3 regions of the Pseudomonas sp. P8_229 genome follow, and region 3 is predicted to be linked to each of the others. Evidence: predicted binding sites of a transcription regulator. Region 3 holds the regulator's gene; each other region holds the start of a gene.

What was found. The regulator FliA, encoded in region 3, starts transcription of late flagellar genes. The targets are predictions, from matches to a motif close to CTAAAGTTTNNNNNNNNNNNGCCGNTAA.
Region 1: the regulator FliA is predicted to act here: its motif matches at 5,598-5,625, upstream of QMK55_RS20340 (methyl-accepting chemotaxis protein).
Region 2: the regulator FliA is predicted to act here: its motif matches at 1,702-1,729, upstream of QMK55_RS26405 (methyl-accepting chemotaxis protein).

Annotation. Positions count from the first base shown of each region.
Region 1 is NZ_CP125378.1:4,499,014-4,508,988, reverse strand. Features, by position in the region: gene QMK55_RS20375 (CTP synthase) at 1-222, shown strand, start outside; gene QMK55_RS20370 (antibiotic biosynthesis monooxygenase family protein) at 219-533, shown strand; gene QMK55_RS20365 (DUF2025 family protein) at 714-1,037, opposite strand; gene QMK55_RS20360 (glycerophosphodiester phosphodiesterase) at 1,260-2,387, shown strand; gene QMK55_RS20355 (PepSY domain-containing protein) at 2,539-2,844, shown strand; partial or broken gene QMK55_RS20350 (sensor histidine kinase) at 3,005-3,166, shown strand; gene QMK55_RS20345 (hypothetical protein) at 3,302-3,751, opposite strand; gene QMK55_RS20340 (methyl-accepting chemotaxis protein) at 3,861-5,483, opposite strand; gene QMK55_RS20335 (transporter) at 5,760-6,782, shown strand; gene QMK55_RS20330 (inorganic phosphate transporter) at 7,035-8,648, shown strand; gene QMK55_RS20325 (LysR family transcriptional regulator) at 8,772-9,668, opposite strand; gene QMK55_RS20320 (SDR family NAD(P)-dependent oxidoreductase) at 9,789-9,975, shown strand, end outside.
Region 2 is NZ_CP125378.1:5,854,599-5,864,573, forward strand. Features, by position in the region: gene QMK55_RS26405 (methyl-accepting chemotaxis protein) at 1-1,574, opposite strand, end outside; gene QMK55_RS26410 (undecaprenyl-diphosphate phosphatase) at 1,880-2,710, shown strand; gene QMK55_RS26415 (DUF1294 domain-containing protein) at 2,707-3,135, shown strand; gene QMK55_RS26420 (MmcQ/YjbR family DNA-binding protein) at 3,250-3,609, opposite strand; gene QMK55_RS26425 (LysR substrate-binding domain-containing protein) at 3,606-4,514, opposite strand; gene QMK55_RS26430 (FMN-dependent NADH-azoreductase) at 4,640-5,251, shown strand; gene QMK55_RS26435 (alpha/beta hydrolase family protein) at 5,490-6,527, shown strand; gene QMK55_RS26440 (MFS transporter) at 6,560-7,753, opposite strand; gene QMK55_RS26445 (ABC-F family ATPase) at 8,035-9,621, opposite strand.
Region 3 is NZ_CP125378.1:4,747,962-4,757,936, forward strand. Features, by position in the region: gene flhA (flagellar biosynthesis protein FlhA) at 148-2,277, shown strand; gene flhF (flagellar biosynthesis protein FlhF) at 2,289-3,629, shown strand; gene fleN (flagellar synthesis regulator FleN) at 3,743-4,573, shown strand; gene fliA (RNA polymerase sigma factor FliA) at 4,570-5,310, shown strand; gene QMK55_RS21505 (chemotaxis response regulator CheY) at 5,479-5,850, shown strand; gene QMK55_RS21510 (protein phosphatase CheZ) at 5,869-6,657, shown strand; gene QMK55_RS21515 (chemotaxis protein CheA) at 6,712-8,985, shown strand; gene QMK55_RS21520 (protein-glutamate methylesterase/protein-glutamine glutaminase) at 9,035-9,975, shown strand, end outside.

The DNA of each region.
Region 1 (9,975 bases), 250 kb from region 3:
CGCTGCCGCTTCGGTGTGAATCCGCAGTTCGAACGAGAGTTGCTGACCCATCGGCTACACGCTGTCGGCCACGATTCGGCGGGCGATTTGCGCGCAATCGAATTGACCGACCATGTGTTTTTTGTCGCGACACTGTTTCAGCCGGAACGTGCGGCGCTCAAGGGTCAGGTGCCGCCGCTGGTGCGGGCGTTCGTCGAAGCGTGTGCGGAGCAACGTCAATGAAGCCGAGTGAGCCGTGCTTCGCGGTGATTTTCACCTCGACCCGCACCGAGGGTGACAACGGCTACGCAGCAGCAGCCGAGCGGATGATGGAACTGGTGGTGCAGCAGCCGGGGTACCTCGGCGTGGATTCGCTCAGGGGCGAGGACGGAGTCGGGATCACCATTTCCTACTGGGAGAGCGAGGCGGCGATTCTGGCCTGGCGCGAGCATCCCGAGCACCGGGTGATTCAGGCGCGAGGACGGGCGCAGTGGTATTCGAAGTTTCAGACGCGGGTGTGTCGGGTGGAGCGGGAGTATCGGTTTGGGCAGTGATGACTGCGGCGTACCGACTGGCCTCTTCGCGAGCAAGCCCGCTCCCACAGGTACGGCGTTTGGGCAGTGCGTTGGGTGTTGCGGCCTCATCACTGGCAAGCCAGTGTGATTTTCTGCACAACGCATACCCTGTGGGAGCGGGCTTACTCGCGAAGAGGTCTTCACAGTCAGCGCATAATCTCAGCCTTTCACCAGACTGCGCACCGCCACAATCTCCGGCACCTCAACCTTGCTCATATAAACCCGCAACGGCTCGCTGATGTTGATCCGGTCATCGATGTTCTGATCCAGCAGCAACTGAATCAGCTCGCGCTTCAAGCTCATGGTCGTATCAGAGACCGCCCAGACAAACTCGCTGGTGGGAATGATGCCGTCATCGGCCACGTCCATACCGAACGAATCTTCGCTGAAACGCACGATGTACTGGCCGGTCTTGCGATTGAGGCCGACAAAGCCCTTGAGGTCGTCGGCGGCCTGGCAGATGAGTTGGGAAGTGATGCGCATGGTAAACCTCACAAAAAATCATCGATGGTTTACACGCAGGGCAAAACAATCGGCGCGCCCTCTGCCGGGGCGTCTGCCTCGGGCAAGCGTACTGCAAACAGCGCCACAAAAGTGCAGGAAAAATCGCTTTAAATACGTTTATGTCGGTCTGGCGATAGCAAGCAATCGATTCAGTTGTTAAAAGGTACGTCTTTGAAAAAGCCCTGCGAAAGGAACTCGAACATGCTCGCCACTTTCACCAAAAGCGCCCTCATGCTGAGCCTGATGCTCGGTCTCGGCCAGGCCCACGCCGCTGCCCAGACCAACATCGATGCACTGGCCGCCGCCCATGGCATCCCGCATCCGGCGGTGATCGCCCACCGTGGCGCGTCCTTTGATGCACCGGAATCCACCGCCGCCTCCTACCGGCTGGCCCGCGACCTCGGCGCCGATTACCTGGAAATGGACTTGCAGCGCAGCAAGGATGGCGTGCTGTTCGCCCTGCACGACAACAACCTGCAACGCACCACCGACGTTGCGACTAAATTCCCGGAGCGCAAGGACAGCCCGGCCACTGCCTTCACCATGGCCGAACTGAAAACCCTCGACGCCGGCAGCTGGTACAACAAGGCTTACCCGGATCGCGCGCGCCCGACCTACGCCGGGCTGAAAATCCTGACCCTGGACGAAATCATCGACATTGCCCGGGCCAACCCGAAACACAAGCCGGGCCTGTACATCGAAACCAAGGAGCCGCAGCTGTTCCCCGGGATCGAGCATGACCTGAAAGAGAAACTGCAGGATCGCGGCTGGCTGAGCCCGGCCGGGTCGAAACTGGCCAAAAGCGAGCTGGGCGTCGGTCAGGGCAAAGGCAAGGTGATCCTGCAGACCTTCGAGAAGAACAGCCTCGTACTGCTGCAAAAGGAAATGCCACAGGTGCCGAAGATCCTGCTGCTGTGGGTCGGCGAAAGCAGCATCGAGCCGAAATCGGCAGTGACCTTTGCCGAGTCCGGCGAAAAAGACAAGAACGTGTTCTACGGCAAGCAGGAGCCGAAGTCCGAAGCCGAGTTCAAACAGTGGGTTGATTTCGCCAAGGCTCAGGGCGCCATCGGCACCGGCCCTTCGGCCAAGCTGACCAAGGGCGGCGACCAGAGCTATTCGGACCTGGTGCAACCGTGGATGAACCAGTACACCCACGATCAGGGCATGCTGGTGCACGTGTATACCGTCGATGAGCCGGTGGACTTCGAGAAAGTCATGGCGGCGGGTGTCGATGGCATCTTCACCAACCGCGCCAGCGAACTGTTGAAGTTCTACAAGCGCCCGGCCAGTGCCAGTGTTGATCAGGTGTTGAAGAACAACGGGTTCTGATCGGTAAACCGGGTGGTCCGCATCGCGAGCAGGCTCACTCCTACAAGAGTGCTGCACGCGATGGGGGGTTTTAAGGGTGAATTAAGTTGTGGTGGTTAACCTGAGCCCACTTCAACAGAACACGCACTTAAGCAAACCAAGGATCGAACTCATGAAAACTTTGACTGCCCTGTTTACCGCCGCTGCCCTGACGCTGACCGCTGGCCTGGCCCAGGCTGACGTCCGCGTCGACCAGATCCCGCAACTGGTGAAGGAAGGCAAGATCAAGTCGCTGGAGTCGATGAACGCCGAGGCGCTGAAACTGCACCCGGGTGCGACCATCACCGACACCGACCTGGACAACCACTTCAACGGTTACGAGTACGAAGTCGAGCTGAAAACCGCCGATGGCAAAGAGTTCGACGTGGACTTCGATGCCACCACCGGCAAGGTGCTGAGCAACAAGCAAGACACCTGATACAACGCCAAAAAAGCCGCACGATCGAACGATCGTGCGGCTTTTTTGCGTCTGGCCTCAGGCTAATCGCTTCAGTCACGTAATCAATGCGCGCCAAGCCCCCGGCAGCCCGCTAGCATGGCCGCAGATCGATCAACGACAGCAGACGAGAGCGATGGGCATGGGGCAGACAGCGGCAGCAGACATCGCGACAATCGGTCGGATCAGCGCGGTTCCGGCGATCCTTCAGGTGATCCGCGAACTGACCGGCCTGCGTTTTGCCGCCGTGGCGCGGGTCACCGAGGATTCGTGGACCACCTGCGCGGTGCTCGATCAGTTGGAGTCCACCACCTGAGACACACCACAGATCCCTGTAGGAGTGAGCCTGCTCGCGATAGCAATGTGTCAGTCACCATGAATATGGCAGACATACCGCTATCGCGAGCAGGCTCACTCCTACAGGGGAATTACGTGATGTTTAGGCCGAGGTGCTGACCAGCGAACCCGAGCTGCTCGAACCGGAATCTTGCAACGCCTGCAACAACGCCGCCGTGGCCGTCTGCAACGAAGCCGACGTACTGGAGATTTGCGACTCGGCGGACGCCACGTCGGCAGCCTTGGCATCGGCGTCTTCCTGCTTGGCCTGCGCCGCTTGCAAAGCCTGTTGCTGTTCCTGCAATTGCTTTTGCAGCTCGGCGATCTGCTTGCGCAGTTCTTTCACCGAATCCGATTCACCGCTGCTGTCGGAACTGCTGTCGCCCGCTGGAGCAGCGCCACCGCCGGCAGCAACTTTGCTGGTGTCGGCGCTGACGCCAGTGCTGGCCGTGGCGGTGGTACTGGAGGCGTCCTCGGTACCGTCGCTGATCTTGGTTTTGCTGGTGGCGGTGGTGACGGTCTGATTGATCGAAACAGAAGTGATGCTGACCATGGGCTGGCTCCAATGCCGGTTATAGATAACCGGCCATCGGCGGCGCTCGCCCTGATTTGAGATCGACTGTGTACCGACTCGGTAACCGAATCGGTACACCCAGGCTCGATCAGGCGCTCAGGCGCGCGGTGACTTCATTGAGTTGCCCGGACAGGCCATGCAGGTTCTGGCTGGCGCTTTCAGTGCGCTGCACGCTGTTGAGGTTGGTGCTGGCAATCGAGGTGATTTCGGTCAGGTTGCGCGAGATGTCTTCGGCCACCGAGGTCTGCTCTTCGGCGGCGGTGGCGATCTGGCGGTTCATGTCGCGGATCGCTTCCACCGCGTGGGTGATGCGCTCGAGCATGGCGCCGGCCTGGGTCACTTGCTCGACGCTTTGGTCGCTGCGCGCCTGACCGCTTTCGATCGCGTGCGCCGCGTCCACCGCACCGGTCTGCACGTTCTGAATGATCTGGTTGATCTCGATGATCGACTCCGCCGTACGCTGCGCGAGGTTACGCACCTCATCGGCGACCACGGCAAAACCGCGCCCGGCTTCACCGGCGCGCGCCGCTTCGATCGCCGCGTTGAGCGCCAGCAGGTTGGTCTGCTCGGCGATGCCGCGAATCACTTCCAGCACCTTGCCGATCCGCCCGCTGTCGGCTTCCAGGCGACGGATCACCTCGGCGGTGTTGGCGATTTCGCCACGCATCTGGGTGATGGTCTGGATAGTGCCCTGCATGACCTTTTCACCCTGCTGGGCGGACTGGTCGGCATCGTCGGCCGCCCGCGCCGCGTCCGCCGCGTGACGGGCAACTTCCTGGGCGGTGGCGGACATTTCGTTCATCGCCGTCGCTACTTGATCGGTGCGGTTGAACTGCTCGTTGGTACCACCGGCCATGGTCGTGGCGATGGCGTTCAGCTCGCCGCTGGCGCTGTCCAGATCACTGGCGCTGCGCTGCAGGTGGGTGAACGTCTCGGCGAGGAAATCACGCAGGGTATTGGCGGCTGCCGCAAGGTTGCCCAACTCGTCCTGACGTTCGTTGGCGACACGTTCGACGAGACGTCCGCGACTCAGTAGGGTGACGTAATCGATCAGCTTGCGAATCGGTTCGATCAGGTTGCGGTTGACCAGCCACAGGCTCAACAGACCGATCAGCAGACCCGAGCCGAGCATCACCAGAATCCCCAGCATCACGATGCTGTCAGCACTGGCGCTGATCTGCGCCGACTGCTCGGTGCCCTGCTTGCGCAGCTCGGCTACCAGTTCGCTCATCTGATCGCTGGCGGCGCGGTCCACGCCTTTGACGGCGGAGTCGCCGGCCACTGGGTCGCCACCGGCGGCCACGTAGGCATCGCGACCTTTCTGGTACGCAGCGCCGAGCAGACGGTGCTCTTCACGCAGGCGTTCGATACGGCTTTTCAGCGCCGGCTCCATGCCTTTCTGGCCGGCCAGTTCACCGAGGGTGTTCTGCACATCGCGCTGGCGATCTTCGAACTGGCTCCAGAATTTGGCCAGGTCTGCCGGCTGCTTGCCGCGCAGCAGGACGTTTTTCCACTCCTGCACCTGCACCTTGAATTGCAGGTTGGCCTCGTCGATCAGTTGCGAGGTGTGCAAGGGACCGGCGATCAACTGGCTGTAGTTCTGCACGCCGTTGGACAGGTAATGAAAGCAGGCCAGCGCGATCAACAGCATCGCCAGCAGGCTGCCGCTCAGCAGGGCGAGAATTTGCGCTCTCAGGGATTTTTGCAGCATCGCAAGATACTCAGGACAGGGATGAGGCACGCCCTATAAGGCGTGGGATTTTGCCGGACATCCGTGTCGGCGAGCCTTGGCTCATGGCCAAGCGCGCGCAACGTAACCTAAGCGTGATCGGCGTACCAGAGCGCTTCTTGAAGAAAATCCGACCGCCGGTAAGACATTGATCTGGCGTCACTTTGTCGTCACACAAGTGTCACATGTGATTGCGATGATGCGGCTCAGTGAACCTGCCATTCCGCGACCGGCGTCCCCTCCTCGCAGCGAGCCTCCATGAACCACAGCCTCGATATCAGTCATCGCGATCCTGATTTGTTCGGTTTGCTTTACGGCTTCCGGTTCCGCCCGGGTGAACGCGGTCGCGAAGTTGACTCGGCGACCGCCCTGCGTTGCCTGCAAGACGACAGCGACAGTGATGAATTCCTCTGGCTGCACCTGAACCTGGCCCACGCCGCGTGCGAGCGCTGGATGAAAAGCCATCTGCAATTGCCCGAAGAATTTTTTGAAGCGCTGCACGAAGGCTCGCGTTCGACGCGTATCGAACACGTCGACTCTGCGTTGCTGGCGGTGGTCAACGACGTGGTGTTCAACCTCAGCAGCATGGTCTCCTCGGACGTCTCGACGCTGTGGGTGTGCGTGCGCAGCAAACTGATCGTCAGCGCACGCCTGCAACCGCTGCACTCGGTGGACAAGCTGCGCTCATCGGTGAAGGCCGGCGAATGCTTTCGCTCACCGTCGGAACTGCTCGTGCACCTGCTGCGCGATCAGGGTGAGGTGCTGACGCAGATCGTGCGCAAGACCAGCATGAGCGTCGACCAGGTCGAGGACCAATTGCTCTCCTCGCGCCTGTCGACCAACCGCGCCGAACTCGGTGCCAACCGCCGGGTGCTGGTGCGCCTGCAGCGCCTGCTGGCGCTGGAGCCGGGTTCGCTGCTGCGCCTGCTCAACCGTCCGCCGCCGTGGCTGCAGAAGGAGGACGTCAAGGAGCTGCGCAAATCCACCGAGGAGTTCGCGCTGATCATCAACGACCTCACCGCCCTCGGTGAGCGGATCAAGTTGCTCCAGGAGGAGATCGCCGCCAACCTCAACGAACAGAGCAACCGCACGCTGTTCACCCTGACGGTGGTGACGGTGCTGGCGCTGCCGATCAACATCATTGCCGGTTTTTTCGGGATGAACGTCGGCGGCGTGCCGTTATCCACCGATCCGGAGGGGTTCTGGATTCTGGTGGCACTGGTGGCGACGTTCACCGTGATTGCCGGGCGCTGGGCGTTTCGCAAGCGCGGGGATTATTGAGCCCCAAAATACTGTGCCCCACCACAGTTCCCCCTGTAGGAGTGAGCCTGCTCGCGATAGCGGTGTGTCAGACACAGCTGTTTTGCATGTGCCAACGTCATCGCGAGCAGGCTCACTCCTACAGGGGTTGATCATTGCCCTTCAGATTAATGGTCAGGCTAATCCCGCAAACACTGACCTGCCGCAGTCTCTCTGTAATATTTAGCAACGATCATGACCGACACTCCTTCCCTCGCTCAGGATTGTCCGCTCATGGCTACTCCCTCCCTGACCGCCCGCCAGGCGTCCGCCCCCAGTGGCAGGCCAGCCCTCGACAAGAAAACCGGCCCGTTCACCTACGTGATCTTTTTCGCGGTGCTCGCGATGGGCATGCTGTTCACCGCCTACAGCCTGATGCACGACATGCACGAACTCGGCACGGTGGTGACCACCTGGACGCCGTTCCTGCTGCTCGGCGTGGCGCTGCTGATTGCGCTGGGCTTTGAGTTCGTCAACGGTTTCCACGACACCGCCAACGCGGTCGCGACGGTGATCTACACCCACTCGCTGCCGCCGAATGTCGCGGTGGTCTGGTCGGGGTTCTTCAACTTCCTCGGAGTGCTGCTGTCCAGTGGCGCGGTGGCGTTCGGCATCATCGCGCTGCTGCCGGTGGAACTGATTCTGCAGGTCGGTTCGTCCGCCGGTTTCGCGATGATCTTCGCCCTGCTGATCGCGGCGATCCTGTGGAACCTTGGCACCTGGTGGCTGGGCCTGCCGGCCTCGTCGTCGCACACCCTGATCGGCTCGATCATCGGCGTCGGCGTGGCCAATGCCTTGATGCACGGGCGCGACGGCACCAGCGGTGTGGACTGGGCGCAGGCGACCAAGATTGGTTACGCGTTGCTGCTGTCGCCGCTGGTGGGTTTCGGCTTCGCGGCGCTGTTGCTGCTGGCCCTGCGTGCGTTCGTGAAGAATCGCTCGCTGTACAAGGCACCGGAAGGCAACACCCCGCCACCGTGGTGGATCCGTGGTTTGCTGATCGCCACCTGCACCGGTGTGTCCTTCGCCCACGGCTCCAACGACGGGCAGAAAGGCATGGGCCTGATCATGCTGATTCTGGTCGGCACCCTGCCGATGGCCTACGCGTTGAACCGCACTATGCCGGCCGACCAGGCATTGCAGTTTGCCGCCGTGGCCGAAGTCACTCAGCAAGCGCTGGTAAAAAGTGCGCCGCTGCCGGCCCCGGCCGATCCGCGTCCGGTGCTCTCCGATTACGTGCGCAGCAAGCAAGCCACCCCGCAACTGATCCCCGCCCTCGCCGCCCTCACCGGACACATTGGCGAGGAAGTCAAAGGCTACGGCTCGCTGTCGAAAGTCCCAGCCGAGGCCATGGGCAACGTGCGTAACGACATGTACCTGGCCAGCGAAAGCATTCGCCTGATGGACAAGAACAAGGTCGGCAACTTCGACGCCGACACCACTGACAAACTGCAACTGTTCAAGCAACAGATCGACAACGCCACGCGGTTCATTCCGTTGTGGGTGAAGATCGCCGTGGCCATCGCTCTGGGACTGGGCACCATGGTTGGCTGGAAACGGATTGTGGTGACGGTGGGCGAGAAGATCGGCAAGACCCACCTGACCTACGCCCAGGGCGCCTCGGCGGAAACCGTGGCGATGCTGACCATCGGCGCGGCGGACATGTTCGGCTTGCCTGTGTCGACCACCCACGTGCTGTCATCGGGTGTGGCCGGGACCATGGTCGCCAATGGCGGCGGCTTGCAGATGAAGACCATCCGCAATCTGCTGATGGCGTGGGTGCTGACGCTGCCGGCGGCGATTCTGCTGTCGGGCAGCCTCTATTGGCTGTTCACCCAGATCTTCTGAACAACACGGGTTCCCTTGTAGGAGTGAGCCTGCTCGCGATAGCGGTACATCAGTAAATTCTGCATCGACTGACAGGACGCCATCGCGAGCAGGCTCACTCCTACAGTTGATCGGTGGCGTGAGTCAGAGCGTTGAGCGAATCACCTCGCCCAACCAATCCATGAACACTCGCACCCGCAGCGGCAAGTGCCGTTGTCGCGCATACAGGATTGAAATCCCCATCGCCGGTGCCGTGAACTGCGGCAGGACGGTCAGCAGTTCACCGGTGTCCAGGTGCGGCTGCATGCCGGTGCGCGGCACCTGAATCAGGCCGAAGCCGCCAAGGCAGGCCGACTCGTAAGCATCGGTGCTGTTGACCGTTACGCTGCCAGCCATCGGCAGGCGCCGCACCTGTCCGTCCTGTTCATACACAAACCCTTCCGAGCGCGCGCCCAGCACGCCGACATAATGCACCAGCCGGTGCTGCGCCAGATCCTCCAGCGTCTGCGGCACGCCATAGCGTTCAAGATACGCGGGGCTTGCGCAGTTGATCATCGGGAAGTCGCCCAGATGCCGCGCCACCACCGACTGATCCGGCTGCGCGCCAATGCGCACCACGCAGTCAAAACCTTCGCTGAGCAGATCGACGCGGCGGTCGGTGCTGCTGATTTCCAGTTCCAGATTCGGGTGCCGCGCCATGAACTCTGGCAGCAGCGGCATGATCAAGCGCCGCGAGAGAATGTTCGGCATGTCGACACGAATCCGCCCGGTCAGCGACGCCGGATCCTGCCGGAACAAACCCTCGATCTCATCCATGTGCGACAGCAGATCCTTGCTGCGTTCATACAACACCAGGCCGTCCTGGGTCGCCTGCACCTTGCGCGTGGTGCGTTGCAGCAGGCGCGTGCCGAGCAGGGTTTCCAGCGCCTGCACATGTTCGGACACCGTCGAGCGCGGCAGACCCAGGCTCTCGCCGGCCAGGGTGAAACTCGACAGTTCGCTGACCCGGACGAAGGTGCGCAGCAGTTCCAGTTTGTTCATGAGAACACCCATTGATTGTTCGGCTGAACCGATCAGTGATTCCGGTTTCAGTCTGTTTATCACCCTGTGGCGGATAAATAAACTTTGCTCATCACCACTCACCGCAATCGAGGATTTCACATGAGCCGCAAAATCGCATTGATCACCGGCGCCAGCCGTGGCCTGGGCAAGAACGCCGCCCTGCACCTCGCCGCCGAAGGCGTGGACATCATCGGCACCTACAACAGCCGCGCCGATGAAGCCCAGGCGCTGGTGGCTGAACTGGAACAACGCGGCGCCAAAGCCGTGATGCTGCAACTGGACGTGA
Region 2 (9,975 bases), 1.1 Mb from region 3:
CTCGCTGCACTCGACTGCTCCGCCGCCAGCGCCGTGCTGTGGGACAGGCCGGCCGCCTGGGTGACGTTCTGATTGATGTCCTCGACCACATGCGCCTGTTGCAGCGTGGCGCTGGCAATCGAAGCGTTCAGGCCATTGAGGTTGCGCAGTGCCTGGCCGATGGCGTTCAGGCTGGCACCGGCGAGGCCGGCCTGTTCGATGGTCAGTTGCGAGGCCTTGCTGCTGTCGCCGATGACCTTGACCGCCGCTTCGGAGTGATTCTGCAGGCGTTCGATCATGGTCTGGATTTCCGCCGTCGATTTTTGCGTGCGCTGCGCCAACAGCCGAACCTCATCGGCCACCACCGCAAAGCCGCGGCCCTGTTCACCGGCACGCGCCGCTTCGATGGCTGCGTTGAGCGCCAGCAGGTTGGTCTGCTCGGCAATCGAACGGATCACCTCCAGCACACTGCCGATCTGCGTGCTTTCCGCCGCCAGCGTACGAATCACTTCGACGGCTTGATCAATGGTCCCGGACAGCTTGTCGATCTGTTGCAGGCTGCCGTCGATGTTGATCTGGCCCTGTTGCGCCTGGGCTTCGGCGTCGCGCATTTCAGCGGCGGCGTGTTCGGCATTCTTCGCCACGTCCTGCACGCCGTAGGTCACTTCATTGATCGCGGTTGCCACCAGTTCCATCTGCTGCGATTGCTGCTGGCTGCGTTGCTGGGCCTGGGTGGCATCGTTGCCCAGCTCACTGGACGACTGGCCCAGCGCGCTGGCCGAGACCTGCAAATCACCGATGACCCGGCGCAACTTGGCGGTAAAAGCGTTGAAGTGATGCGCCAGTTGCGTGACTTCGTCCTGGCCGTGGGTATCGAGACTGCGGGTCAGGTCGCTTTCGCCGCTGGCGATGTTGGCCATGGCATTCACGGTTTCCTGCAGCGGGCGCACGATGCTGCGGGCAATCAGGATCACCAGCAGGGCCATGATCAAGGCGATCACCAGGCCGATTATCGTGGCCTTGATCACCTGGCCGCGGAACTCGCTCTGCACATCATCGATATAGACGCCGGAGCCGAGCACCCAGCCCCACGGTTCGAACAGTTTGACGTAGGAAGTCTTGGCCACCGGCTCGCTGGCGCCGGGCTTGGGCCAACGGTAATCGACCATGCCTGCGCCCCGGCTTTTGGCGATCGCGACCATCTCGTTGAACACCGCGAAACCGTCGGGATCGCGGATTGCCGAGAGGTTCTGGCCTTCAAGTTTGGGGTTGGTCGGGTGCATTACCATCACGGGCGTGAGGTCGTTGATCCAGAAGTAGTCGCTCTGGTCGTAGCGCAGGCCACGAATGGCGGTCAGCGCCTGTTTCTGTGCGGCGTCGCGGGTGAGGGTGCCGGCAGTTTCCAGGTCATGATAGTAGGTCAGCAGGCCGCTGGCGGTTTGCACCACATGCTGGGTTTTCTGCGCCTTGGCGTGGTACAGGTCATCGTGGATCTGCTTGAGCATCAACACGCCCAAAGTCAACAACATGACCACGGCCACAATCAAAATGAGCCACAAGCGTCGGCTGATCGACACACTGCGCAAGCTGTTCATAACGCTGTCACTCCGATTTCTTTTTCTTGTAATAAATCAACGCCAGCATCCAACCACGTTTCGGTGATCGGGCATACGCGACCCAAGTCGTATAACGCCGCAGCACTATTAAGGCTTGTCTGTTAGGATTTCGGCCCCGCGCGCGAAAACCTGAATCCAAGTTGATATTTCACGGAATTTTGACCGTTTCGTGTGGATCCTGTGCGCGCGGAATCGGTACAGCTACAAACAGCTACGCTGAACGCAGTGAACGTTAGAAAAATATTATCGGGGCATGCCGGCGTGCATCGCTCTTTGGGGGATTGATGGATCTTTGGACCGCCTTGCAGGCACTGATTCTTGGAGTTGTAGAGGGGCTGACGGAGTTTTTGCCCATTTCCAGTACCGGACACCAGATCATTGTTGCCGACTTGCTCGACTTCGGCGGCGAACGGGCCATGGCGTTCAACATCATTATTCAGCTCGGCGCGATCCTCGCGGTGGTCTGGGAATTTCGCCGCAAGATCCTCGACGTGGTGATTGGCTTGCCGACCCAGCCGAGTGCGCGACGCTTCACCGCCAACCTGCTGATCGCTTTCCTGCCGGCGGTGGTGTTGGGGGTGATTTTTGCCGACTTGATCCACCAATACCTGTTCAACCCGATCACCGTGGCGACCGCGTTGGTAATCGGCGGGGTGATCATGTTATGGGCCGAACGCCGCCAGCATGAAGTGCATGCCGAAACCGTTGACGAGATCACTTGGAAGGACGCGTTGAAGGTCGGTTTCGCCCAGTGCCTGGCGATGATTCCCGGCACCTCGCGCTCTGGCTCGACGATCATCGGCGGTCTGCTGTTCGGCCTGTCGCGCAAGACCGCCACCGAGTTCTCGTTCTTTCTGGCGATGCCGACCATGGTCGGCGCGGCGGTTTACTCCGGTTACAAGTATCGCCACCTGTTCGTGCCGGCAGATTTCCCGGTGTTCGCCATCGGCTTCATCACCGCGTTCATCTTCGCCATGATCGCCGTGCGCGGTCTGCTCAAGTTCATTGCCAGCCACAGCTACGCGGCATTCGCCTGGTATCGGATTGTCTTCGGTCTGGTGATTCTCGCAACCTGGCAGTTCGGCTGGGTCGACTGGTCGGCGGCCAAGCCATGAATGATTCACGCGCCCGTCGCCCGGACGGGCGCCCGTCCGGTGGCGGCGTTCAGCATCTGAAACTGAAACTGGCGGTATTGCTGATCGTCTGCGCATTGCCGGCATTCGGCGCGCTGTCGATGTGGCTGCGCGGGATCTCGCTGGTGCCGCTGACCGCCTATGGTGTGGTCAGCGTGTTGACGTTCTTCATGTACTGGGCGGACAAGCGCAAGGCCCGCGCCGATGCCTGGCGCACCCCGGAGAACATCCTGCACGCACTGGAACTGGCCGGCGGCTGGCCCGGCGCGCTGATCGCCCAGCAGGTGTTCCGGCACAAGACGCGCAAGGTGTCGTTTCAGATTCTGTTCTGGGCGATCGTGGCGTTGCACCAGGTGTTCTGGATTGATCAGCTGTTTCTCGGCTCGAACCTGCTTTCACTGTTCTAAATCACCACAAATCCCCTGTAGGAGTGAGCCTGCTCGCGATAGCGTCGTACCTGTCAAAGAGATGTCGACTGATACACCGCTATCGCGAGCAGGCTCACTCCTACAGGGATGGTGTCAAAGCAGTAATCCAACTTGGGTTTTCTTCGGCAGCTTGCTCACCACCAACTGATGCGATCGCGTCAGCAATCCGCGCAATTCCTCGGCGCCCAGCGGGTAGGGCGGGTGCATGATGATCCACTGTGCCCGCGCCAGATAAGGCGCCGGATGAATGCCCGGACGGTCGCAATGGCCGAGAAACAGATCCCTGTCGACCTTGAACGCCAACGAATCTCCGCGTAGCCCCTGCAAGGCGAACATCTTGTTGCCGGCGATCGAAAACACCCGCACGCCACCCCATTTGTAATCCTCCCGCGCGCCCGGCAAGGCCAGGCAGAAGGCCGCGACATCCGCTTCGTTCATCTTTCCCTTGGTCATAACAGTCGCTCCCCACACGCATTGAACGATTCGACCAGATGATCGATCCACGCCCGCACCGCCGGCATCACCCCGCGTCGATGCGGATACACCGCCTGCAACCAGCCACCAGGCAACGACCACTCGGGCAGCAATTGCACCAGCGCACCGCTCTCAAGATCGCCTTCGCAATACATCATCGGCAACAGGGTAAAACCTTGGCCGGCCAGCACACAGGCCTTGCGCACGATGAAGTCATCGATGCCCAGCCGCGCTTCCATGTTCAGTTCGACGCTGTGGCCCTGTTGATCGAGCAAGCGTACGTGCACCATGCGGTCGGCTTCCAGCGCGCCGAGTACCGGCAGGTTCTTCAGGTCTTGCGGGTGGGTGATTGTTTTGCCCTCGACAAATGCCGGGCTGGCCACCACCACCATTTGCGCCTGGCGCAGACGGCGGGTCACCAGCAACGGATCTTCATCGCCGAGTTCCCGCACGCGCAGCGCTACGTCGAACCCTTCTGCAACCAGATCCACCCGCCGATTGAGCAGCACCACCTCCAGTTGCACCTGAGGAAATTTGCCGAGGAACTCACTGATCACCCAGGGCAACATTTCTCGCGCCAGACCGGTTGGACACGACACGCGCAAGCGGCCGCGCGGCTCGCTGGACATGCTGGCGACAGCTTCGTCGGCCATTTCCGCTTCGAGCAGCATGGCCTGACAGTGACGCAGGTAACGTTCGCCGACAGCGGTCAGGTTCAACTGGCGGGTGGTGCGCTGCAGCAGGCGGGCGCCCAGACGCTCTTCAAGTTCGGCAATGCGCCGTGACAACCGTGACTTGGGAATGCCCAGCAAGCGCCCGGCCGCCGCGAAACCACCGGCCTCGACCACCTTGGCGAAATAGTAGAGATCGTTGAGATCCTGCATGAAAAGTCCACCGTTCTATCAGTGGGACGAACTATCGCATTGTAGGCGGCTAATCAGCTATTGGTTTCTTCCGTAGGATTGTCTCCATTCCGTCGCCGCCGGCGATTCTTTCCAGGAGATTCCACATGAAACTGCTGCACATCGATTCGAGCATTCTGGGCGACAACTCGGCTTCCCGTCAGTTGAGCAGCCAAGTCGTCAAAGCCTGGCAAGCCGCCGAGCCTGCTGCCGTCGTGACCTACCGCGACCTGGCCGCCGACGCCATCAGCCACTTCTCGTCGACCACCCTGGTCGCCGCCGGCACCACTGCTGAGCTGCGCAACGCCGCACAACAGCATGAAGCTGAACTGAGCGCTTCGACCCTGGCTGAATTCATCGCTGCTGACGCCGTCGTTATCGCCGCACCGATGTACAACTTCACCGTACCGACCCAGCTCAAGGCCTGGATCGACCGCGTCGCCGTTGCCGGCCAGACTTTCCGCTACACCGAAGCCGGCCCTGAAGGCCTGTGCGGTGGCAAGAAAGTGGTCATCGTCTCCACCGCCGGCGGGATTCATGCCGGTCAGGCGAGCGGCATTGCTCACGAAGAATACCTGAAGCTGGTTCTGGGCTTCCTCGGCATCACCGACATCGAAATCGTCCGTGCCGAAGGCCTGGCCTACGGTGATGAAGTGCGCAACAACGCGATGAGCGCTGCTCAGGCGAAGATCAGCGAGCAACTGTTCGCCGCTGCGTAAGCATTGCGTAAAGACCAGCTGCCGTTCAGGTAGTCTCTCAAAAAACTCTGTATTCTGGTTCTGCAAGGGCCAGATGCGGAGTTTTTTGTTTCTGACTGTTGCATAATCTGGCCCGGGTTATGCAGTCAAACGATCAACGTCTGAGTGCAACGCCGCGCCGGATCACCGAACCTCGGGGTTTCGGGCGTGTCGGAACACAAAGGATCTTTCGATTGAGTAACACAGGGTGGGCCATCCGATGATGCGTCTTTGTGCAACGTTACTGATTTGCCTGCTTGGCAGCCTCGGTTCAGTGCATGCCGCGCCCGGGCGACACCCTGTCTGGAGTGTCGGTTACCACGAGATGACATTCCTCGATCCGCTGGATCTGCAACCGATGCGCGCCATCGCCTTCTATCCCTCCAGCGACCGCGAACACACCAGCCTGCTTGAGGGTTACACCGTCGAGGCGGGTGCCGATACCAAGGTCGCCATCGGCCGCTTTCCGATGCTGATGCTGTCCCACGGCAACACCGGCACGCCCATCGCGCTGCATGACCTCGCCACCTCGCTGGCACGCAAGGGCTTTGTGGTGGTGGCGGTGATTCATCCCGGCGACAACTCCAGGGATCACAGCCGACTCGGCACCCTGAGCAATCTGTATGGGCGGCCGATCCAGATTTCCGAAGCGATCACCGCCACCCTCGGCGACCCGATGCTGTCGCCGTTCGTCAACGCCGATCAGGTCGGGGTGATCGGTTATTCGGCTGGCGGCGAGACCGCGCTGATCCTCTCTGGCGCGCAGCCGGACCTGGACCGCCTGCGCCGTTACTGCCAGGAGCGCCCGGACGACCGCGATGCCTGCAACACCCAGGGCGAGCTGATCGTCGATCGGGATGACTTGCAGCCTGTAGCCGATCCGCGCGTGCATGCGTTGTTGCTGATGGCGCCGCTGAGCCTGAAGTTCGGTCGTCACACCTTGGCGGATGTGCATGTGCCGGTGCTGCTCTACAGCGGCGATGGCGACAAGCTGGTGGCCTTCGACAAGAATGCCGCGGCGCTGGCGCGCAAGCTGCCGACTGCGCCGGACTTCAAATTGCTCGCCGGGGCAGGGCATTTCGTCTTTATGGCGCCGTGCAACGAAGAGCAGATTCGCGCAATGCCGGCGCTGTGTACCGACGCCGACGGTGTGGATCGCGAAGACATCCACCGCAATCTGATTTCCGAAGCCGGGCAGTTCTTCTCGCGCACGCTGGGCAAACCGAGCCGGGCGGGGATGCAGACCGCGGATCAGTGAGCGACTCAACTCCCCCCTGTGGGAGATGTATTTCAGTCTTGAAAACTTGCCCGGCGCTTGAGCAACAAGGTCAACCCCAGCCCGATCACCGACAACAGTGCCGCGCTGAAGAAAATCCACGAATACCCCAGGTTCAGCGCCACCGCCCCCATCAACGGCCCGGCAATCGCCAGCGCCAGATCGAAGAACACCGCGTAAGCCCCCAATCCCGAACCCCGGCTGGAATTGGGCACCTGCCTGATCGCCTCAACCCCCAGCGCCGGATACACCAGCGACAGGCCGAAACCGGCCAGCCCCGCACCGATCAGCGCGATCGCGGTGGACGGCGCCAGCCACAGCAGCACCAGTCCAACGGTTTCGATGCTCATGCAGGCAATCGCTGAGTTGAACCCGCCAAATCGACTGATGGCTGAAATGAACAGCAGCCGCGAGAGGATGAAGCACACGCCAAACACTGTCAGGCAGTACGCGGCGCCGCTCCAGCCCCGATTGAGGTAATAGAGGGTGATAAACGTGGTCAGCGTGCCGTAACCAATGGACGCCAGGCTCAAACTGGCGCCAAACGGTGCAATGCGCCCGAACACCGCCCAAAAAGGCAGCCGCTCGCCACGCACCACGGGCACCGAGGGTTTATTGCGGATCAGCACCAAAGCACCCGCCGCCAATACCGACAGGGCGATACCCAGGCTCGCGAAGCCGTAATCGGCGACCATCACCACGCCCAGTGGCGCGCCAATCGCAATCGCGCCATAGGAAGCAATGCCGTTCCAGCCGATCGACCTTGCCGTGTGTTCGGTGCCGAGCTGGCCCATGCACCAACTGATGGTGCCGACCCCGATCAAGCCCTGCGCGACCCCAAGCAACAGCCGTCCGGCGACCAGAATCAGCAGGCTCGGCAACGGGAAGTCCTGCAGCAGCGTCGACATCAGCGTCAGCAGCCCACTGAGCACAATCCCCGATAACCCGTAAACAATCGCGCGCTTGGTGCCGATGGTGTCCGACATGCGTCCGGCCATTGGCCGGCTGAGCAGCGTGGCCAGGTACTGCGAGCCGATGACCAGCCCCGCAATAATGGCGCTGAACCCCAGTTGTTCGTGCACATAGCCGGGCAGCACGGCAATCGGCAGGCCAATGCACAGGAAGGCAACAAAGGTGTAGAAAACGATGGAGACGATCTGCAAGGTGATCGCCATTGAGCTTTGCGGGGGCTGTTGCTGCGCAGACATGAGGACTCGTTCGCGGGCGGCGGCAGGAGAGTCGGCATCATGGCTTGGCGCTGGAATAAAAGGAAGCAGGCTAACTATTTTTCCTGGCTATCCCGATTGTTGCTGATGGCCTCATCGCGAGCAGGCTCACTCCCACAGTTGAAACGCGTCCTCCTGTAGGAGTGAGCCTGCTCGCGATGGTGTCGGTACCCGTATAGATACTGGGCTCTGGAATGCAAAAAGCCCCGTCACATGGACAGGGCCTTAGCTTGAAGCTGGCAGCTCAATACTCGCAGCTGTTCTTAGAACACCACACCCTGACTACGCAGGTAGTCATCGTAAGTGCCGCTGAAGTCGGTCACGCCATCCGGGCTCAGCTCGATGATGCGCGTGGCCAGGGACGATACGAACTCACGGTCGTGGCTGACGAAGATCAGCGTGCCCGGGTAGTTTTCCAAAGCCAGGTTCAGCGCCTCGATCGACTCCATGTCCAGGTGGTTGGTCGGTTCGTCCATCACCAGTACGTTCGGCTTTTGCAGGATCAGCTTGCCGAACAGCATGCGACCTTGCTCACCACCGGAAATCACTTTGACCGACTTGAGGATCTCGTCGTTGGAGAACAGCATGCGGCCCAAAGTGCCGCGAATCATCTGCTCGCCCTGCGTCCACTGACCCATCCAGTCGAACAGCGTCACGTCGTCTTCGAAGTCGTGCGCGTGGTCCTGAGCGTAGTAGCCCAGTTCTGCGGCGTCGGTCCACTTGACGCTACCGGCATCCGGCGTCAGTTCGTTGACCAGGGTGCGCAGCAGGGTGGTCTTGCCAATACCGTTCGGGCCGATGATCGCCACGCGCTCGCCAGCTTCAACCTGGAAGCTGAAGTCTTTGAACAACGGCTTGCCGTCGAAACCTTTGGCCATCTTTTCAACCATGACCGCCTGACGGTGCAGCTTCTTGTTCTGTTCGAAACGAATGAACGGGCTGACACGGCTGGAAGGCTTGACCTCGGCCAACTGGATCTTGTCGATCGCCTTGGCACGGGAAGTAGCCTGCTTGGCTTTCGAGGCGTTGGCCGAGAAGCGGCTGACGAACGATTGCAGCTCGGTAATCTGCGCTTTCTTCTTGGCGTTGTCCGACAGCAGTTGCTCGCGGGACTGGGTCGCCACGGTCATGTACTCGTCGTAGTTGCCCGGGAACAGACGCAGCTCGCCGTAATCCAGGTCAGCCATGTGCGTGCACACGCTGTTCAGGAAGTGACGGTCGTGAGAGATGATGATCATCAGGCTGTTGCGCTGGGTCAGGACGTTTTCCAGCCAGCGAATAGTGTTGATGTCCAGGTGGTTGGTCGGTTCGTCGAGCAGCAGCACTTCCGGATCGGAGAACAGTGCCTGCGCCAGCAACACGCGCAGCTTCCAGCCTGGCGAGACTTCGCTCATCGGGCCGAAGTGTTGCTCGATGCCGATACCCAGGCCCAGCAACAGTTCACCGGCGCGGGATTCGGCGGTGTAGCCGTCCATCTCGGCGAATTCGGTTTCCAGCTCGGCCACGGCCATGCCGTCTTCTTCCGACATTTCTGCCAGCGAGTAGATACGGTCGCGTTCGGCCTTGACCTTCCACAGCTCTTCGTGACCCATGATCACGGTGTCGATCACGGTGAATTCTTCGTAGGCGAACTGGTCCTGGCGCAGCTTGCCCAGGCGCACGTTCGGCTCGAGCATGACCTGACCGCCGGACGGATCGAGGTCGCCGCCGAGGATTTTCATGAAGGTCGACTTGCCGCAACCGTTGGCGCCGATCAGACCATAGCGGTTGCCCGCGCCGAATTTGACCGAAACGTTTTCGAACAGCGGCTTGGCGCCGAACTGCATCGTGATGTTAGCTGTAGAAATCAAGAGTTTTTCCTGCGAAGCATTCTGAGTAGCGAGGGTGCGGCCGGAGCGCTTGGCCCGAGTCAAAGTGCGCTGAGGCGGGGAGAGTCCCGGCATCAACCAAGGGGGGCGCGTAAAGTTTGGCGGCGATTGTACTGGTCTGGCTCTTTAAACGATAGGGCGATGATGCCGCGCCTGCTGTTTGGCAGATTCAGCGGACAGTTTTTCACAGATGAGGTTCACTATTGGTTACAAAGTATGGCTAAAATGCCATCCAATTACCCAATAGCCGCTAACGGCATGGGCTCAAGGAAGTGCCACCGGGACAGTATTCGTATTCATGCCACTGCATCAGACCCTGGGCCTCCGGCCGGCAGG
Region 3 (9,975 bases):
TCGCGAATGCGTCAGTCCGGGCGCCGAAATTTTCCCGATAAACCCTTCTGTTTCAATCCTTGGCAAAAGTTGGAAGGCTTCTTGCAGTAGCCGCCGTGCGCCTGCTTTGGGCGTCAAAAGTTTGCTTTAAAGGAACGGGGAAAACCGGTGGATCGCTCTCAGTTAATCAACAGCGCACGCTCGAACATTGCCGACCTCAGTCGAGGCAATCTGGGCGTGCCGTTGCTGTTGCTGGTGATGCTGGCGATGATGATGTTGCCGGTGCCGCCGTTCCTGCTGGACGTGTTTTTCACCTTCAACATCGCGCTGTCGATTGTCGTGCTGCTGGTCTGCGTATACGCGCTGCGGCCGCTGGATTTTGCGGTGTTCCCGACCATTCTGCTGGTGGCGACGCTGCTGCGGCTGGCGTTGAACGTGGCGTCGACGCGGGTGGTGATGCTTCACGGTCAGGACGGCCACGCCGCTGCCGGTAAGGTGATCCAGGCCTTCGGTGAGGTGGTGATCGGCGGTAACTACGTGGTTGGTATCGTGGTCTTCGCGATCCTGATGATCATCAACTTCGTCGTGGTGACCAAGGGTGCCGGGCGGATTTCCGAGGTGAGCGCGCGTTTCACCCTCGATGCGATGCCCGGCAAGCAAATGGCGATCGACGCCGACCTCAACGCCGGTCTGATCGACCAGAATCAAGCCAAGATGCGCCGTCAGGAAGTCGCCCAAGAGGCCGAGTTCTACGGTTCGATGGACGGTGCCAGCAAGTTCGTCCGGGGTGACGCCATCGCCGGCCTGCTGATTCTGTTCATCAACCTCATTGGCGGCATGGCCGTCGGTATCTTCCAGCACAACATGACCTTCGCCGACGCCGGCAAGGTGTACGCCTTGCTGACCATCGGTGACGGTTTGGTGGCGCAATTGCCATCACTGTTGTTATCGACAGCAGCAGCGATCATGGTGACCCGTGCTTCCGGTTCGGAAGACATGGGCAAACAGATCAACCGCCAGATGTTCGCCTCGCCGAAAGCGCTGGCCGTGGCCGCTGGTTTGATGGCGGTCATGGGCCTGGTGCCGGGCATGCCGCACTTCTCGTTCCTGAGCATGGCGGCGCTCGCTGCCGGTGGCGCCTACCTGTTCTGGAAGAAACAGAACGTTGCCAAGGTCCAGGCGCTGCAGGAAGTTCAGCGTCAGCAGGAACTGCTGCCGTCGCCGGCCCGCGCCATGGAAACCAAGGAGCTGGGTTGGGATGACGTGACCCCGATCGACATGATCGGCCTGGAAGTTGGTTATCGCCTGATTCCGCTGGTGGACCGCAACCAGGGTGGGCAGTTGCTGGCGCGGATCAAGGGCGTGCGCAAGAAGCTTTCGCAGGACCTTGGCTTCCTGATGCCGACCGTGCACATCCGCGACAACCTCGATCTGGCGCCGAGCGCCTATCGCCTGACCTTGATGGGCGTGATCCTCGCTGAAGCCGAGATCTACCCGGACCGCGAACTGGCGATCAACCCGGGGCAGGTCTACGGCACGCTCAACGGCATTACCGCCAAAGATCCGGCTTTCGGTCTGGAGGCGGTGTGGATTGAAGTCAGCCAGCGCGCCCAGGCACAATCGCTCGGTTACACCGTGGTCGACGCCAGTACCGTTGTCGCAACGCACTTGAACCAGATTCTGTACAAGCACTCCAGTGAGCTGATCGGTCACGAAGAAGTGCAGCAACTCATGCAATTGCTGGCCAAAAGCTCGCCGAAACTGGCTGAAGAACTGGTGCCGGGCGTGGTGTCGCTGTCGCAACTGCTCAAAGTGCTGCAGGCGCTGCTGGCCGAACACGTGCCGGTGCGCGACATCCGCAGCATCGCCGAAGCCATCGCCAACAACGCCGCCAAGAGTCAAGATACCGCCGCCTTGGTGGCTGCGGTGCGCGTCGGCGTATCCCGCGCCATCGTCCAAAGCATTGTAGGCACTGACTCCGAGCTGCCTGTGATCACGCTGGAACCAAGGTTGGAACAAATATTGCTCAATAGTCTGCAGAAGGCAGGACAAGGCTCGGAAGAGGGCGTTCTGCTGGAGCCAAGCATGGCCGAGAAGCTGCAGCGTTCGCTCATCGAAGCGGCGCAGCGCCAGGAAATGCAAGGTCAACCGGTGATCCTGTTGGTAGCAGGCCCGATACGCGCGATGCTCTCGCGTTTCGGCCGCCTCGCAGTCCCAGGGCTGCACGTGCTGGCCTACCAGGAAATTCCGGACAACAAGCAAGTGACCATCGTTGCGACAGTAGGGCCCAACGGCTGAGGTAGTGGTTTATGCAAGTTAAGCGTTTTTTCGCCGCCGATATGCGTCAGGCCATGAAGCTGGTTCGTGATGAGCTGGGCGCTGATGCCGCCATCATTGGCAACCGCCGCATTGCCGGCGGCGTCGAGCTGACGGCGGCGCTGGATTACAAATTGTCGGCGCTGGCGCCACGGGTTCCGAACATGGAACTCGAAGACGAGCTGCGCAAGACCCAGTCGCGCATCGTTACCGCCCAGGCCGAGTTGAGCCTGCGTGGCGAAGCCGATGGCAATAGCAATCGCCAGATTTTTGCCGGACTGCCGTTGACGGCTGGCCTGCCACTGACCGCCGCTGAACCGCTGAGCGAGCCGACCTATGCCGCTCCGGCGCGTCCGGCCCCGGCGCCTGCGCAGTCCTCCGGCGGCGTGGATCCGCGTGCACTGGATTCAATGCGTTTTGAATTGAACAGCCTGCGCGAGCTGATGGAAGTGCAGCTCGGCACGCTGGCCTGGAATCAGTTGCAGGGCAGCCGTCCGGCGCAAGCCAACCTGTATCGCCGTCTGCAGCGTATCGGCCTGTCCGGACCGTTGTCGCGCGACCTGCTGGCGATGATCACCGACATCGAAGAGCCTCGTCAGGCCTGGCGCATGTTGCTCGCGCACCTGGCGCGGATGATTGCCGTGCCGGAAGTCGAGCCGCTGGAAGAGGGTGGGGTGATTGCCATGGTCGGCCCGGCCGGCATGGGCAAGACCACCACCCTGGCCAAACTTGCCGCGCGCTACGTGCTCAAGTACGGCGCGCAGAATGTGGCGCTGGTCAGCATGGACAGCTTCCGTATCGGCGCGCAGGAACAACTCAAGACCCTGGGCCGGATTCTCAATGTGCCGGTGACGCACGTTGATCCGGGCCAGTCGCTGGTTCAGGCGCTGGATCCACTGCTGCGCAAACGCGTGGTGCTGATCGATACCGCCGGCCTGCAGGCCAGCGATCCGGCACTGCGCATGCAGCTGGAAAGTCTGGCCGGTCGGGGCATCCGTTCAAAAAATTATCTGGTCCTGGCAACCACCAGCCAGAAACAGGTTCTAACCGCCGCTTATCATAGTTACAAGCGTTGCGGGCTTGCCGGCTGCATCCTGACTAAACTGGATGAGACGGCCAGCCTTGGCGAAGTGTTGAGCCTGGCGATCAGTCATGAACTGCCGGTCGCGTACCTGACCGATGGCCCACGGATTCCGGATGATCTGCATCTGCCGCGCCGCCATCAATTGGTCAGCCGTGCCGTCAGCGTGCAAATGCAGGAAGAACCCAGCGAAGAAGCCATGGCTGACATGTTCGCTGATATCTACCACAGCCCGACCAAGCAGGTTGGCTGAGGTAATGAACCGTTTTTGTACCTACATCGATGGCCTGCCATGCATTGTTCCGGTTGAGAACGCGCAGCCAGTAATGTGGCCTCCGTCTATGCAAGACAAGGTAAAGAAATAACATGGGCAGCATGCATCCCGTACAGGTGATCGCGGTGACCGGCGGCAAAGGTGGCGTCGGCAAGACTAACGTGTCAGTGAACTTGTCTCTGGCGCTGGCAGAGCTTGGCCGTCGGGTCATGCTGCTGGACGCCGACCTGGGGCTGGCGAACGTTGACGTTCTGCTGGGACTGACCCCCAAACGTACTCTGGCCGACGTGATCGAAGGCCGCTGTGAGCTGCGTGATGTGCTGTTGCAGGGGCCCGGCGGGATCCGCATCGTGCCGGCCGCTTCCGGCACCCAGAGCATGGTTCACCTGAGTCCGGCGCAACATGCCGGTCTGATCCAGGCCTTCAGCGACATCGGCGACAACCTCGATGTGCTGGTGATCGACACCGCTGCGGGTATTGGTGACTCGGTAGTCAGTTTCGTACGCGCCGCGCAGGAAGTGTTGCTGGTGGTGTGCGACGAGCCGACCTCGATCACCGACGCCTACGCGCTGATCAAACTGCTCAACCGCGACTACGGCATGAACCGCTTCCGCGTCCTCGCCAACATGGCGCAGAGCCCGCAGGAAGGGCGCAACCTGTTCGCCAAGTTGACCAAGGTCACGGATCGCTTCCTCGACGTCGCCTTACAATACGTCGGCGCGGTGCCGTACGACGAAAGCGTGCGCAAGGCAGTGCAGAAGCAGCGAGCGGTCTATGAAGCCTTTCCGCGTTCCAAGTGCGCGCTGGCGTTCAAGGCGATCGCGCAGAAGGTCGATACCTGGCCGCTGCCTGCCAACCCGCGCGGTCACCTTGAGTTTTTCGTCGAGCGCCTCGTGCAGCAAACGGCAGGGCCTGTGTTATGACCGCGAGCGGTATGAACTACTACAAGAAGTCGGCACGTGACGCGCAGTACGAGTTGATCGAGCGTTACGCGCCACTGGTCAAGCGCATTGCCTATCACCTGCTGGCGCGCTTGCCGGCGAGTGTGCAGGTCGAGGATCTGATTCAGGCCGGAATGATCGGCCTGCTTGAAGTGTCGACCAAATATGACGCCAGCAAGGGCGCCAGTTTCGAAACGTACGCGGGCATTCGAATCCGCGGCGCGATGCTCGATGAAGTGCGCAAAGGGGATTGGGCACCACGCTCGGTTCACCGCAACACCCGTATGGTCAGTGACGCAATTCGGGCAATTGAAGCTAAAACCGGCCGTGATGCTAAAGATCACGAGGTTGCGGCCGAACTCCAATTGAGTCTCGACGATTACTACGGGATTTTGAATGACACGCTGGGCAGCCGGCTGTTCAGTTTCGACGACCTGTTGCAGGACGGCGAACACGAAGGGCTGCACGAGGATGGCGCCAGTGCTCATCTTGAGCCGTCACGCGATCTGGAAGATGAACGCTTCCAGGCCGCGCTGGCGGACGCGATTGCCAATTTGCCGGAGCGTGAGCGACTGGTGTTGGCGCTGTACTACGACGAAGAGCTGAACCTCAAGGAGATCGGTGAAGTCCTTGGCGTCAGTGAATCGCGGGTCAGCCAGTTACACAGCCAGTGCGCGGCCCGCTTGCGGGGGCGTTTGGGGGAGTGGCGAGCGCGCTGAAGGCAGTGTGGGGGACACTGCGAACGAGGCTGGTGCGGTGATCAACGGCACCGGTCTTGCTCTGTTGTGCTCCAGACAGTCATCGAGTGCTTTGCCGGATTGATTGAAATGGCGCGTCCAGGTGCTGGGCGCGTTTAAGACTGCTTGGAGGTCGAATTGGACAAGAACATGAAAATCCTCATCGTTGATGACTTCTCAACGATGCGGCGGATCATCAAGAACCTGCTGCGTGATCTGGGGTTCACCAACACCGTCGAGGCCGACGATGGCATCACTGCCATTCCGGTGCTCAACAGCGGAAGCATCGACTTTCTGGTAACGGACTGGAACATGCCGGGCATGACCGGTATCGACCTGCTGCGCCACGTGCGTGCCGATGAAAAACTCAAGCACCTGCCGGTGCTGATGGTGACTGCAGAAGCCAAGCGCGAGCAGATCATCGAGGCGGCTCAGGCCGGTGTGAACGGCTACGTGGTCAAACCTTTCACGGCTCAGGCGCTGAAAGAAAAAATCGAGAAGATTTTCGAACGCATCGGCTGATGAACGCGCGGGGGAGCTATGGAGCATAACGAATCTTCACAGGGCGATTTCGAATCGACCCTGAAAAAACACGCGGTCGAACTGGTCGAGAGCCTTGAAAAGGGCAGGTTCGGCGACGCTGTGCAACTGATCCATGAGCTCAATCAGACCCGTGACCGTGGCCTGTATCAGGAAGTGGGCAAGCTCACACGCGAACTGCACAGTGCGATCGTCAACTTCCAGATCGATCCGCACATGCCGCAGGCCGAGGAAGTGTCGCAAATCACCGACGCCACCGAACGCCTGGGCTATGTGGTCAAGCTGACCGAAGCCGCGGCCAACCGCACCATGGATCTGGTGGAAAGCGCTACCCCGGTGGTCAATGGCCTGGCTGAAGAAGCCCAGGCCCTGAGTACCGATTGGGGCCGTTTCATGCGTCGTGAAGTCGGGGCTGAAGAGTTCCGCGAACTGGCGCGCCGGGTCGACGGTTTTCTGTCGCGCAGCATCACGGACAACCGTGCGGTGTCGAGCAACCTCAACGACATCCTGCTGGCTCAGGATTACCAGGACCTCACCGGTCAGGTGATCAAGCGTGTGACCCAACTGGTCACCGAAGTCGAAAGCAATTTGCTCAAACTCGTCCTCATGGCCAGTCAGGTGGACCGCTTTGCGGGCATCGAACACGACCGCGCCGCGATGCTTGCAGAAAAAGATCCACAAAAACATCTCTCGCAGGGTGAAGGTCCGCAGATTCATGCCGATAAACGAGAAGACGTTGTGTCCGGTCAGGACGATGTGGACGATTTGTTATCCAGCCTTGGATTCTAGAGTTTTGGAATTTTAGGTTTTTTGGGTTTTTAGACCTGTAGGAGCACCCCATTAATGAGCTTCGGCGCCGATGAAGAGATCCTTCAGGATTTCCTGGTTGAGGCCGGCGAGATTCTTGAGCAACTGTCCGAACAACTGGTCGAGCTGGAAAGCCGCCCGGATGACGCAGATCTGCTCAACGCAATTTTTCGCGGTTTCCACACTGTAAAAGGGGGCGCCGGCTTCCTTCAGCTCAACGAGCTGGTGGAGTGCTGTCACATCGCCGAAAACGTGTTCGACATCCTGCGCAAGGGTGAACGTCGCGTTGATGCAGAACTGATGGACGTGGTGCTCGAAGCACTGGACGCGGTGAACAGCATGTTCAGCGAAGTCCGTGAACGGGCACCGATCACCGCTGCGACCCCGGAACTGCTGGCCGCTCTGGCGCGCCTGGCCGAACCGCAATCGGCGGACGTCGCCCCGGCATCGCCAGTGGCCGAGATGATCGAAGAGCTGGTCGTCGAAGGCGATTCGGGTGACATCACCGATAACGAATTTGAACAGCTGCTGGATTCGCTGAACGCCGCCAAGGCCGAAGCCGAAGCCCCGGCCGCTGCTGCACCTGCACCTGCGCCGGCTGCCGATGCTGCTGCCGGCGATGAAATCACCGACGCCGAATTCGAGTCGTTGCTTGATCAACTGCACGGCAAAGGCCAGTTCGCGGCGGATGCCGTGGCACCGACTGCAGCGGCTCCGGCAGCACCGGCGGCGGGCGACAGCTCGGACATCACCGACGACGAATTCGAAGCACTGCTCGATCAGTTGCACGGCAAGGGCAACTTTGCCGTGGAAGCGCTGGAGTCGGCGATCGCCTCGGCGCCTGCCGCTCCTGCCGCTCCGGCGGCTGCGGCTGCCGGTAGCGACCTGATCAGCGATCACGAGTTCGAATCGCTGCTCGACGAACTGCACGGCAAAGGCAAGTTCACCGACGTCGGCGCCGCGACTGCGGGCACCGCATCGACCGTGGCTGCGCCTGCCGCCAAGGCTCCGGCTGCTGCGCCAAAGGCTGCTCCGAAGCCTGAACCAAAGGCCGAAACGCCAAAACCGGCTGCCGCTGCTGCACCGGCTCCGGCCCGCGCCGCCGCCGCTGCTCCGCCACCGGAAAAACCGGCCAGCGAAGCCGAGACCACTGTTCGTGTCGATACCGCGCGTCTCGACGAAATCATGAACATGGTTGGCGAACTGGTACTGGTGCGTAACCGTCTGGTGCGCCTGGGTCTCAACAGCGGCGACGAAGCCATGTCCAAGGCCGTGTCGAACCTCGACGTGGTCACGGCTGACTTGCAGACCGCGGTGATGAAGACCCGGATGCAGCCGATCAAGAAGGTCTTCGGGCGCTTCCCGCGCCTGGTTCGTGACCTGGCGCGTCAGCTCAAGAAAGAGATCAACCTGGAACTGGTGGGTGAAGAAACCGACCTCGACAAAAACCTTGTCGAGGCCCTGGCCGACCCGCTGGTCCACTTGGTGCGCAACGCCGTCGACCACGGCATCGAGTCGCCGGAAGAGCGCGAAGCCTCGGGCAAGGCCCGTGGCGGTCGCGTGGTACTGGCAGCCGAGCAGGAAGGCGACCACATCCTGTTGTCGATCTCCGACGACGGCAAGGGCATGGACCCGAACGTCCTGCGCGCCATCGCGGTAAAACGCGGCGTGATGGACAAAGATGCGGCCGATCGCCTCAGCGATACCGAGTGCTACAACCTGATTTTCGCCCCGGGTTTCTCGACCAAGACCGAGATCTCCGACGTGTCCGGCCGTGGTGTCGGCATGGACGTGGTGAAGACCAAGATTTCCCAGCTCAACGGTTCGATCAACATCTACTCGACCAAGGGTCAGGGCTCGAAGATCGTCATCAAGGTGCCGCTGACGCTCGCGATCATGCCAACCCTGATGGTGATGCTCGGCAATCAGGCGTTTGCGTTCCCGTTGGTCAACGTCAACGAAATCTTCCACCTCGACCTGTCGACCACCAACGTGGTGGACGGTCAGGAAGTGGTGATCGTGCGGGACAAGGCGCTGCCATTGTTCTACCTCAAGCGCTGGCTGGTCAGCTCCGCCGCTCACGAAGAGCAGCGCGAAGGCCATGTGGTGATCCTTTCGGTGGGCACCCAGCGGATCGGCTTCGTCGTCGATCAACTGGTCGGTCAGGAAGAAGTGGTCATCAAGCCATTGGGCAAAATGCTCCAGGGCACTCCGGGCATGTCCGGCGCCACCATCACTGGTGACGGCCGCATCGCTCTGATCCTCGATGTTCCAAGCATGCTCAAGCGTTACGCCGCACGGCGTATTTGAATCCGGGGCAGCGGGGCGACGACGTCCCGCTGCGCCTAATGGAGTGTTTATGGCAGTCAAAGTCCTGGTGGTGGACGATTCGGGTTTTTTCCGCCGCCGCGTCTCGGAAATTCTTTCAGCGGATCCGAGCATCCAGGTGGTCGGCACGGCCACCAACGGTAAAGAGGCGATCGATCAGGCCCTGGCGCTCAAGCCGGACGTGATCACCATGGACTACGAGATGCCGATGATGGACGGCATCACGGCAGTGCGGCACATCATGCAGCGTTGCCCGACCCCGGTGTTGATGTTCTCCTCGCTGACCCACGAAGGCGCCCGGGTAACCCTGGATGCGCTGGACGCTGGCGCGGTGGATTTCCTGCCGAAGAATTTCGAAGACATCTCGCGTAACCCCGAGAAGGTCAAGCAACTGCTGTGCGAGAAGGTCCATAGCATTTCGCGCAGTAACCGTCGTTTCAGTGCCTACAGTGCGCCGGCTCCGGCCACTGCACCGACGCCTGCGCCTGCGCCTGCTCCGGCGGCATCGAGCTTCAGCAGTCACAGCAGCAGCGCGCCAACGCGTCCGGCACCTGCGCCTGCGCATGCTCCAGCGGCCAGCCGCGCGCCGGCTGCCAGCGCTTCGTCGCCGGCACCGAAACGCAAAGCCTACAAACTGGTTGCCATCGGTACGTCGACTGGCGGCCCGGTTGCGCTGCAACGAGTGCTGACTCAGTTGCCGGCGAACTTCCCGGCACCGATCGTGCTGATCCAGCACATGCCGGCGGCGTTCACCAAGGCGTTTGCCGAGCGTCTCGATAAGCTGTGCCGCATCAGCGTCAAGGAAGCCGAGGATGGCGACATTCTGCGTCCGGGCCTGGCGCTGCTGGCCCCGGGTGGCAAGCAGATGATGATCGATGGCCGTGGCGCGGTGAAAATCCTCCCGGGCGACGAGCGTCTGAACTACAAGCCGTGCGTGGACATCACCTTCGGTTCGGCAGCCAAGTCCTATGG